DNA from 3 places in the Staphylococcus kloosii genome. Region 3 is predicted to be linked to each of the others. Evidence: predicted binding sites of a transcription regulator. Region 3 holds the regulator's gene; each other region holds the start of a gene.
What was found. The regulator Rex, encoded in region 3, represses fermentation and respiration genes when NADH is low (regulators of the CRP and FNR family bind a similar motif). The targets are predictions, from matches to a motif close to TTGTGAAATATTTCACAA.

Region 1 (3,281 bases), 240 kb from region 3:
AAGTACTTAATTATTTAACTTCATTGGATCAACAAGTTGCTCATGTCCTTCAATATCAATTTATTAACCAACAAAATGACCCACCTTTTATTTGTGCAATTGAAAAACGTTAAACAAACAGAAAAAGATTGCCGTCACTTCATGTGACGGCAATCTTTTTATTTATGACTTTATGCATAAATAGGCTGTTATGTTTAATTCTTTGTTACAAAATCCCTAAGTTTTCTATAAGTTTAAAATTGCAGTTATACTTTCTTGAAAACTTTCTTTTCTTGAATTAATCTCACCAATTATAAAGTTTAAAAGATGTTCCCTTTCACCTTCTAACTTGTCATTAAAATGAATAATTACTGTACGTTCATCGTTTTGAGGTCTCTCTTTAATAATCCATTTCTTCTCAACTAAATCATTATACGTACGTGTACGTTTATATGATTTGATGTGTACAAATTCATCCATTTGTTTTAAAGTCATTGAACCTTCTTTCCAAAGTGTAAGTAAGATTAAAATCTCTTCTTTAGACATTTTATATTCTTTCTTAATGCTTTTGAAAATATTTTCAATTTCTTCTAGAATTTGGTTCAAATTCAAGACATTTGCAACCTTATTATCTAACGCTTTCCCCATAACAATTCCCCCATATAAAAAATATATAGTAAAACATGTAAAATTAATTTTAAATCATTTATCATATTTTTAATAGTCGTAAACTTAACGTTTATTAAAAATTACATTTTTTATTAAAATTAATCTTATACACATTTTAAAATTATTTTAAGGATTATGCAATAAAGTAATTTCTTAATTTTTTCTGAGTATCCTTTAAAATTAATATGGAGTCTTTAAATTGTTCTTTTTCTTTAGTATTTAACACAACTTCATATACTTTCATAGCACCATTTCTATTAATTAGCGTCGGTACTCCGATATAGACATCGTTGTAACCATAATTATTTTCTAAATAGCTTGAAACTGTTAGCACTTTATTTTGATTACTTAAAATAGCAACAGTAATTTCTGTTAATGCCATTGCAATACCATAACACGTTGCCCCTTTTGCTCTAATAATATGGTATGCAGCTTCTTTTGTGTTAATAAATGCTTGGTTTAAATCATTTTCAGATATTGTATATTGTGTTCTAAAATTATTTAAAGATTGTCCAGCGATTTGTACGTTTGACCATACAGCCAATTCAGAGTCACCATGTTCACCAATTATTTGCGCATCGATATTAGCTGGTGCGATGTTAGTTAATAGTGCAAGTTCATGTGTAAAACGTGCACTATCAAGTACGGTACCTGAACCGATTACTTTTTCTTTAGGGAAACCAGAAAGTTTTTTTGTCACATAAGCCATAATATCTACAGGATTAGTTGCTATAATAAATATGCCTGAAAATTTATACGCCATAATATTAGCAATAATTTCTTTATATATTTCTGTATTTTTCGTTACTAAATCTAATCTCGTTTCGTGGGGTTGTTGGTTAACGCCTGCCGTAATTACTATAATGTCAGCATCAGCACAATCTTCATATGTACCAACTTTTAAATGAGTATTTTTGGCACATAATGCTGAAGCATGCGCTAAATCTTTTACATCTCCTGCTACTCTTTCTTTATTTACATCTATAATAGCTAGTTCGTCTACAATCCCTTGAGTTACTAATGTATAAGCATAACTGGAACCTACTGCTCCATCACCTATTAAAACTACTTTATTACTTTTTGTATATTCCATAAGATCACACCTATCACTTTAAATTGTGATTTTTTTCACAATATTAATTTAGCACTTTCTTAGCAGAAATACAACATTTATTGTGATTTTTTTCACATAATATAATAATAAATTAGATTGAACATTGACTATACAATAATAATATCGTATTTATTCAATGCCCAATCTAGTACGCTAATAGTTATTTACATTATTTTCATCTTCAATGATAAAACCCATTGCACTAGAACTATTATTTAAAAATGATAGTATATAACGCATCACTTCATCTCTTTCAGGTTCGTTGTGTACTTCATGGTATAAACCTTCCCAAGCTTTGAAGTATAGTTCATCAGACTTCACTTTATTTTTAATTTCTTCCATAAGTTTAGTATCGGCAACTTTGTCTTCGGTACCATACATTAACAATAGCGGTATTTTATTAATATCTGTCAAATGTGTTACTGTTTCTTTCATTACCTCACATACTTGTTTATACCAATGATACGTAACTTTAGTTAACATTAATTGGTCTTCTAACGTTTCTTCGATTACTTCAGAGTTACGTGTTAAATCATTGGCGTCGATGCCTACTTTGAAACGCGTATCTTTGGCAATATTACTAACGTTAGCGACTATTTTATCCTTACGTGATTTTCCACTTTTTTGAAATTCTAATATTGGAGAAATTAGTGCTAATCCTTCTATCGGAACTTCCACACGTTCAAGTAGATTTAGCATTATTAATCCACCTAAACCGACACCTATAACGTATGTTGGAATTTTATATTCATTTGCAATTTTAATCCATTCCAAGACATTTTCATGATATACGTCAAAATTTTTAATTTGACCTTTATTGGAACGTGAAGTTTGACCTTGACCTGGTAAATCACCCATTATTACGTGATATCCATTACGACGAAGCATAGTAATTAAATAGGCATATCTACCAGTATGTTCTAACATGTTATGTACAATTACAATTACACCTTTGGCTTCGTTTTCAGTTTCCCACTTCCACATATCGTATACTTCTCCTTCTCGTAATATTTCATTAGCTTAATTGTATCAAATAATTATACTAAATTACCATTTTTTATCCCGTAATCAGGGCAATCATTTCTGTTATAGTCAAATTGGCTAATATTGTGTAATATGTAATATATAAAGTATAATAAATATTTGTGAACGTTTTCATCACTATTAAATTCATGATACACTGTTGTAGAACAGAGTTATTGTTAGGAGGAATGAACATGCCAATCGTGAAAGATTTCTTTATTGCTTTATCCAATAGTCAATTTTTAAACGCTACTGCGAAAAAATTAGGACCCATGTTTGGTGCAAAAAAAGTAGTAGCTGGCAACACTATACCAATGTTATTGGAGACGATACAACGTCTAAACGACAAGGGAATCGTTGTTACAGTTGATAATTTAGGTGAATATGTTGCAAATGAAGGTGAAGCAATTCAAGCTAAAGATCGAATTTTAGAAGTTATGTATGCTATTTACGACAATAATTTAGATGCACATATGTCTATTAAAATTAGTCAATT
Region 2 (3,281 bases), 910 kb from region 3:
TTACTTGCACCATATCCGAAAAAGGCAAAAGCCATTTGTAGGATGACCATTATAAATGCCCAACCATGCGCTTTTTTAATTAGTGTTAATAACATGGCTATTATAAAGCAAATTAGACTAAGTAAGAATAACCACCAATAGTTAAGCACTGCTGATAAAAAATGACCTTCATTTTGAATTCTTAATGATAAAAAGACAAATAGTGATATTGCAATCATCGGTGGTCCCCAGAAAAGGAACCAATATCTTAATAATTTATATGCTCTCGTATCTTTTGCTCTATCAGCATAAAATGTTAAAAATCCTGAAGAGATATAAAGTACAGTGATGACTGCTAAAAATACTACTGACCATGAAAATGGACTTAGTAATAATTCAGTCCAATTCAAGTCAAAGTTTGAACCATGCTTAGTAATATAACCACCTTCAGAAATTGTCATTGCAGTGGCTAACGATGCAGGAATAAATAATCCTGTTAAACCATATAATACTAACCAAGGTAATTTAGAATCTTGGCCATAGTTTTCAAATGCGTAGAATGCACCTCTTATCGATAACAATACTAATGCAATGGAAGCTGGTACTAATAATACTGTTCCAAAGTATAATGCTGAGTCTGGGAAGAACCCTACCATTCCTACGAAAAAGAACACGAAGAACACGTTAGTTACTTCCCATACTGGGTTCAAATATCTAGATATTATATGATTTAACTTTTTATCTTGATTAGTAATCTTAGCGTGTAATGCAAAGAAACCTGCGCCAAAGTCGATTGATGCAATAATAATATAGCAAAACAAAAATAACCACAAGACGATTATTCCAATATAAGAAAATATCATTACTGCTCACCTCTCTCATTTGAAACTGCTGCGATATCTTTATAAGCAGGTTTATTTTTAAACATTCTTATTAGCACATATGCTGATGTTACCATTAGTACAATGTAAAGTAATCCAAACATAATAGTAACGAATGTTAAACCACCTGCTTGTGTAGCAGCTTCTTTAACTTTTAAATAACCTCTAACTATCCAAGGTTGACGACCCATTTCTGTTAAGAACCAACCAAATTCGATAGCTAACATCGCTGCAGGACCAGTGAGTAAGATACCATATAGCATTGGTTTAGCATGCATGAAGCGTCGTAATTTTTTAAAGATTAGCGTCGCTACATATGCCGCAGAAATGATGAAACAAAATACACCAAGTGATACCATCAAGTCAAAGAAATAATGCACGATGAGTGGTGGTAAGTCAGCTTTAGGAAAATCATTTAATCCTTTTACTTTAGTATTAATATTATCGTCTGCTAAAAAGCTTAGTAACCCAGGTATTTTTATTGCACCTGTTACTTGTTGTGTATGTTCATTAAGTGTACCGAAGAAGACCAAATCAGCTTTTGAACCCGTATCAAAATGCCATTCATATGCTGCTAATTTTTCTGGTTGTACTTTGTGTAAAAATTTAGCTGATAAGTCTCCAGCAAGCATTGAACCTAAAGTAAATACTAAGCCTAATATCATCGTTATTTTTAGTGCCTTTTTATGATATTCTGCATCTTTACTAACTTTATTTTTCAACAATTTAAATGCTGCTACGGCAGCTAATATAAATGCCATCGTCATAAGTGCAGTAGCAACTACGTGAAATGATCTCACTAAAAATGATGCATTAAACATTGCTGCCCATGGTTCAACGTTTACCATTCTGCCGTCTTTAACTTGGAATCCTGCAGGCGTGTTCATAAACGAGTTTACTGAAGTAATGAACAATGCAGAGAATGAACCACCAATAATAACTGGAATACTTAAAATTACGTGTGTCCATTTACCTTTAAATCTGTTCCAAGTATATAAATAAATACTTAAAAAGATAGCCTCAAAGAAGAATGCAAATGTTTCCATAAATAGTGGTAATGCTATAACATGGCCACCCATTTGCATAAATGTCGGCCAAAGTAATGACAACTGTAATCCGATAATTGTTCCTGTCACAACGCCGACTGCGACAGTAATCGTATAACCTTTGGACCAACGTTTTGCTAATGCAGTATAACTAGGATCATTCTTTTTAATACCTAAAAATTCTGCAATAGCAAACATTAATGGCATTCCAACACCAATAGTCGCAAAAATTATATGAACGGCTAGCGTCATTCCTGTGAGGAAACGCGCTATTTCTACTGAATCCATAAAATCACCTTTTTTCTGAATTTGTGACAAAAATCACAATATGTTTTTATTATAACTCGCTATTTTCATGGATGGAATTGTTATGGTTCAATTGAATATTGACAAATTAATGACGTGTCACAGACAGTTCACAAACTTGATTTCTTATGTTGTATCTCTTATATTATGGAATAGTATTTCAATTTGAAAGGAATTTGTTTTAAATGTCTAATATTATCATCTATTCACAAAATGATTGCCCGCCTTGTACGTTTATTAAAAATTATTTAACTGAAAAAAATGTTGATTATACAGAAAAGAATATTTCACAAAACTCAACATATCGTAATGAAATGATGGACTATGATGCATTTGCTACGCCATTTATTCTTTTAAATAATGAGCCTATGTACCAAATTGATATGGACAAAATCAACGCTGAATTAAATATTAAATAAAAAGAAGTTTATTAAGTGTTAACACTTAATAAACTTCTTTTTATTTGCTATTTAGTATATTGTTTAACTAATGTTTGAACTTCTTCTGAAGTTGCCGCATTAATTGCACGGTTAGTTAGTTCTTGCATTTCAGACTGACTTAATTCTTTGATTTGACGACGTGCTTTCAAGATTGAAGTAGCACTCATAGAGAATTCATCTAAACCTAAACCTAATAATAATGGTATAGCAATTTCATCTCCCGCCATTTCACCACACATACCAGTCCATTTACCTTCATTATGTGAAGCTTCGATTACTTGTTTAACTAAACGAAGTATCGCTGGATTATAAGGTTGGTATAAGTATGACACACGTTCAGACATGCGGTCTGCTGCCATAGTGTATTGGATTAAGTCATTCGTACCAATACTGAAGAAGTCAACTTCTTTAGCAAAGACATCTGCTAAAGCAGCCGTAGATGGAATTTCTACCATGATACCTAATTCGATATCATCAGAAACTTCAATACCTTCTTGTTTTAAGTTTGCTCTTTCTTCTTCTAATAATGCTTTAGCATCACGGAATTCTTGAATAGTTGCAACCATTGGGAACATAATATTCAATTTACCGTACGCTGAAGCACGTAATAGAGCACGCAATTGTGGTCT
Region 3 (3,281 bases):
GTTTGTGTTTGACCACTTAAATGCGCACTATTTGCTGAAGTGCTTTGTTCTTTTTGAGCTTTTTTCATAGGTCTAATAAAGATAAAGTAACTCATAAACCATGCACCTAAAATCATTGAAGCTAAGGCAATCCAACCTTGCCATGACATTGTGGCAGTTGATACTAAACCGTTACCGATTGAACAACCTCCTGCTACAGATGCACCAAAGCCCATGCACATACCACCAAATACGCTATTTCTAATTGTCTTTTTATCTGGTAATCTCCATTTGAATTCTCTTGATCCTTTAGCAGCAACATAAGAACCTAAAAAGATACCTAAGACTAAAAATACGCCCCAGTCTAATAGTTTAACGTCACCACTAATTAAAAATTGAACTAAGTTAGCTGAAGGTGTAGTAATACCTAAGCCGTCCATTCGACCTGTTGCTTCACTTGCTGGCCATGCTAATAAAGCAATTAAACCAACTACGATAGCTGCAACGAAAGGATGATATTTTTTCTCAAATAAGTAGTAACGTATGCCTGTAAATTTACGTTTTAAAGTTGGTACAGCAACTTTTGGCTTGCGTAATGTTTTAGTTACGAAAAATACAGTTACAATCACCAATAATAAAACCCAAACCCACATAGGAATACCTGTCGTTTGTGCCATACTTGCATTAACATTTGTCGGTTTATTAACTTTATCCATTACAGGTAAAAGCAAGCCGAATTTTGTAACTGCAGCAGTGAAACCATATAACACTAATGCAATCCAACTACCTATTAAACCTTCACCGGCACGATACCAAGTACCCGTTGCACATCCTCCTGATAAAATCATCCCTATACCAAAAATAAATGATCCGATAACTGTCCCAATGATAGGGTATGATTCTGTAGGTATTGTAACGACGCCTGTAGATGTTAAGACAAGTAATCCAATACTTTGTACAGATATAGCTATTAATAAAGCATAAAACATTTTATTACTTTTCTGAATATACATATCTCGGAAACCGCCTGCTAAACAGAAGCGTGTACGTTGCATAACAAAACCTAATAACGCTCCAACGATGAGTCCACTAATTACTAACCACACCAAATAAATCCCTCTTTTCCGATTAAATTAATAAGAATAATAATATTAGATTTCATTCGTCTTTTCAAGAGCATTTGATAATTTGTAATAATATTGTAATCGAGATTTTTTTATACGTAGCAATTGCATAATTTAAATCTTTTGAACAGTTATTTAATAAGCAAAAGTTTTAAAATTAAAAAAGTTACCTTATGAGATAGTATCTGGCAGACATTATCTCATAAGGTAACTTAACTGTTTATTTGTCCCCGTAGTTGCGCATAAAGAATAATAAAGACTGTAATTCTATGCCTAGGTCAATATGATGGACTTGTACGTCTCCTGGGGTATGAACTCTTGTCGGCGTGAAATTCAATATACCTTTCACACCTGTTTGTACTAATTGATCCGTTACTTGTTGCGCTGCATTTTCATTTGTAGTAAGAATAACAACATCGATTTCTTCTTCTTTTAATATAGTTGCTATATCGTTATAATGCTTAACCTTAACATTGCCAACTTTAGTGCCTATAACATCTTCACGTATATCGAAGGCTTCTGTTATTGTCATTTCATCATGAATAGAAAAATTAAAATTTAATAATGCTTTCCCCAAATTACCAACTCCAACGATGGCAATTTTTATTTCATTATTTTCGTTTATTTCATGTTTAAAGAAGTTCAACAAACTATCTATGTTGTAACCGTATCCTTTTTTACCTAATTCTCCAAAATATGAAAAATCACGACGAATAGTAGCTGAATCTATATTTAGACCCTCACTAATCGTTTTTGAATTCACTCTATCTATGCCTTTTGATTTTAAAGTATTCACAAATCTATAATATAAAGGTAAACGCTTTAATGTAGCACGAGGAATTTTATCACTTTGATGCGCCAAAATTAAGTCCCCCTATTAATACGAAAATATACAAAGTTATAAATGTAATCAATTACCACAATATTATACATGAATAAAATAGAAAAATAAACAATCGTAGTTTTATCTAACACCTATATACGGTAAAATAGAACTATTAGTGAGGTGCACAAAACATGATATTATTACAACTAAACGATATATCAAAATCTTTCGATGGTGAAGACATTTTTAACGATGTAAATGTAGAAATTAAAACCGGTGAACGTATCGGTATTGTTGGTAGAAATGGTGCCGGCAAATCGACATTAATGAAAATAATTGCTGGTGTTGAAGGATATGATGATGGACATATTTCAAAAATCAAAAATTTAAAATTAGGTTATTTAACGCAACAAATGACATTAAATACAACTTCAACAGTTATTCAAGAAATGTCGAAACCATTTGAACATATAAAAAAACTTGGACAACAAATGAATAATGAAACTGATTGGTTGGCTCAACATGCAGATGATTTTGATAGTGATGACTATAAAGAGCATCTCGAAAAGTACGAAAGCCTATCTAACCAATTTGAACAACTAGAAGGTTATCAATATGAAAGTAAAATAAAAACTGTATTGCATGGTTTAAACTTTGAGGAAGCGGATTTTGATCGTCCTATTAATGATTTTAGTGGTGGTCAAAAGACGCGTTTATCATTAGCTCAAATGTTACTTAGTGAACCAGATTTACTGTTATTAGATGAGCCTACCAACCATCTTGATATGGAAACGACAGAATGGTTAGAGGGTTATTTAAATTACTTTAAGGGCGCTATCGTCATTATCAGTCACGACAGATATTTCTTAGATAAAATTGTTAATCAAATTTATGATGTAGCCTTAGGTGATGTACAACATTATCAAGGAAACTATGCTCAATTTATCGAACAACGTGACAAATATTATGCAAAACGAATGCAAGAATACGAAAAACAACAAGCAGAGATTAAAAAACTTGAAACATTTGTCGATAAAAATATTGCTAGAGCCTCTACTTCGGGTATGGCCAAAAGTAGGCGCAAGACTTTAGAAAAAATGCAAACAATTGATAAACCACTTATTGATGCGCGCAGCGCCAATATTACTTTTGATTTTGATCGCAACACTGGTAATGATGTATTTCATATTAAACAATTAGAAATTGGTTATGAAGAACCTATAACTGAACCTATTTCATTAGAAGTAACTAAGGGTGATCATATCGCAATAATTGGCCCAAATGGTATAGGTAAATCAACACTTATTAAAACAATCGCTGAAAAGCAACATGCACTAGCTGGGGATATTACG

Region 1: a site for Rex is predicted at 1,765-1,782, ahead of C7J89_RS07110 (L-lactate dehydrogenase). Genes of this name have one in related genera too.
Region 2: a site for Rex is predicted at 2,216-2,233, ahead of C7J89_RS10305 (cytochrome ubiquinol oxidase subunit I). Genes of this name have one in related genera too.

Annotation. Positions count from the first base shown of each region.
Region 1 covers NZ_CP027846.1:1,412,177-1,415,457, reverse strand. The annotation lists gene C7J89_RS07120 (tRNA 5-(aminomethyl)-2-thiouridylate-methyltransferase MnmM) at 1-113, shown strand, start outside; gene C7J89_RS07115 (transcriptional regulator, SarA/Rot family) at 226-627, opposite strand; gene C7J89_RS07110 (L-lactate dehydrogenase) at 782-1,741, opposite strand; gene C7J89_RS07105 (alpha/beta fold hydrolase) at 1,916-2,746, opposite strand; gene C7J89_RS07100 (proline dehydrogenase family protein) at 2,980-3,281, shown strand, end outside.
Region 2 covers NZ_CP027846.1:2,081,611-2,084,891, forward strand. The annotation lists gene C7J89_RS10300 (cytochrome d ubiquinol oxidase subunit II) at 1-842, opposite strand, end outside; gene C7J89_RS10305 (cytochrome ubiquinol oxidase subunit I) at 842-2,194, opposite strand; gene C7J89_RS10310 (glutaredoxin family protein) at 2,398-2,631, shown strand; gene ptsP (phosphoenolpyruvate--protein phosphotransferase) at 2,679-3,281, opposite strand, start outside.
Region 3 covers NZ_CP027846.1:1,175,019-1,178,299, reverse strand. The annotation lists gene C7J89_RS05745 (YeeE/YedE family protein) at 1-1,088, opposite strand, end outside; gene C7J89_RS05740 (redox-sensing transcriptional repressor Rex) at 1,324-1,965, opposite strand; gene C7J89_RS05735 (ABC-F family ATP-binding cassette domain-containing protein) at 2,121-3,281, shown strand, end outside.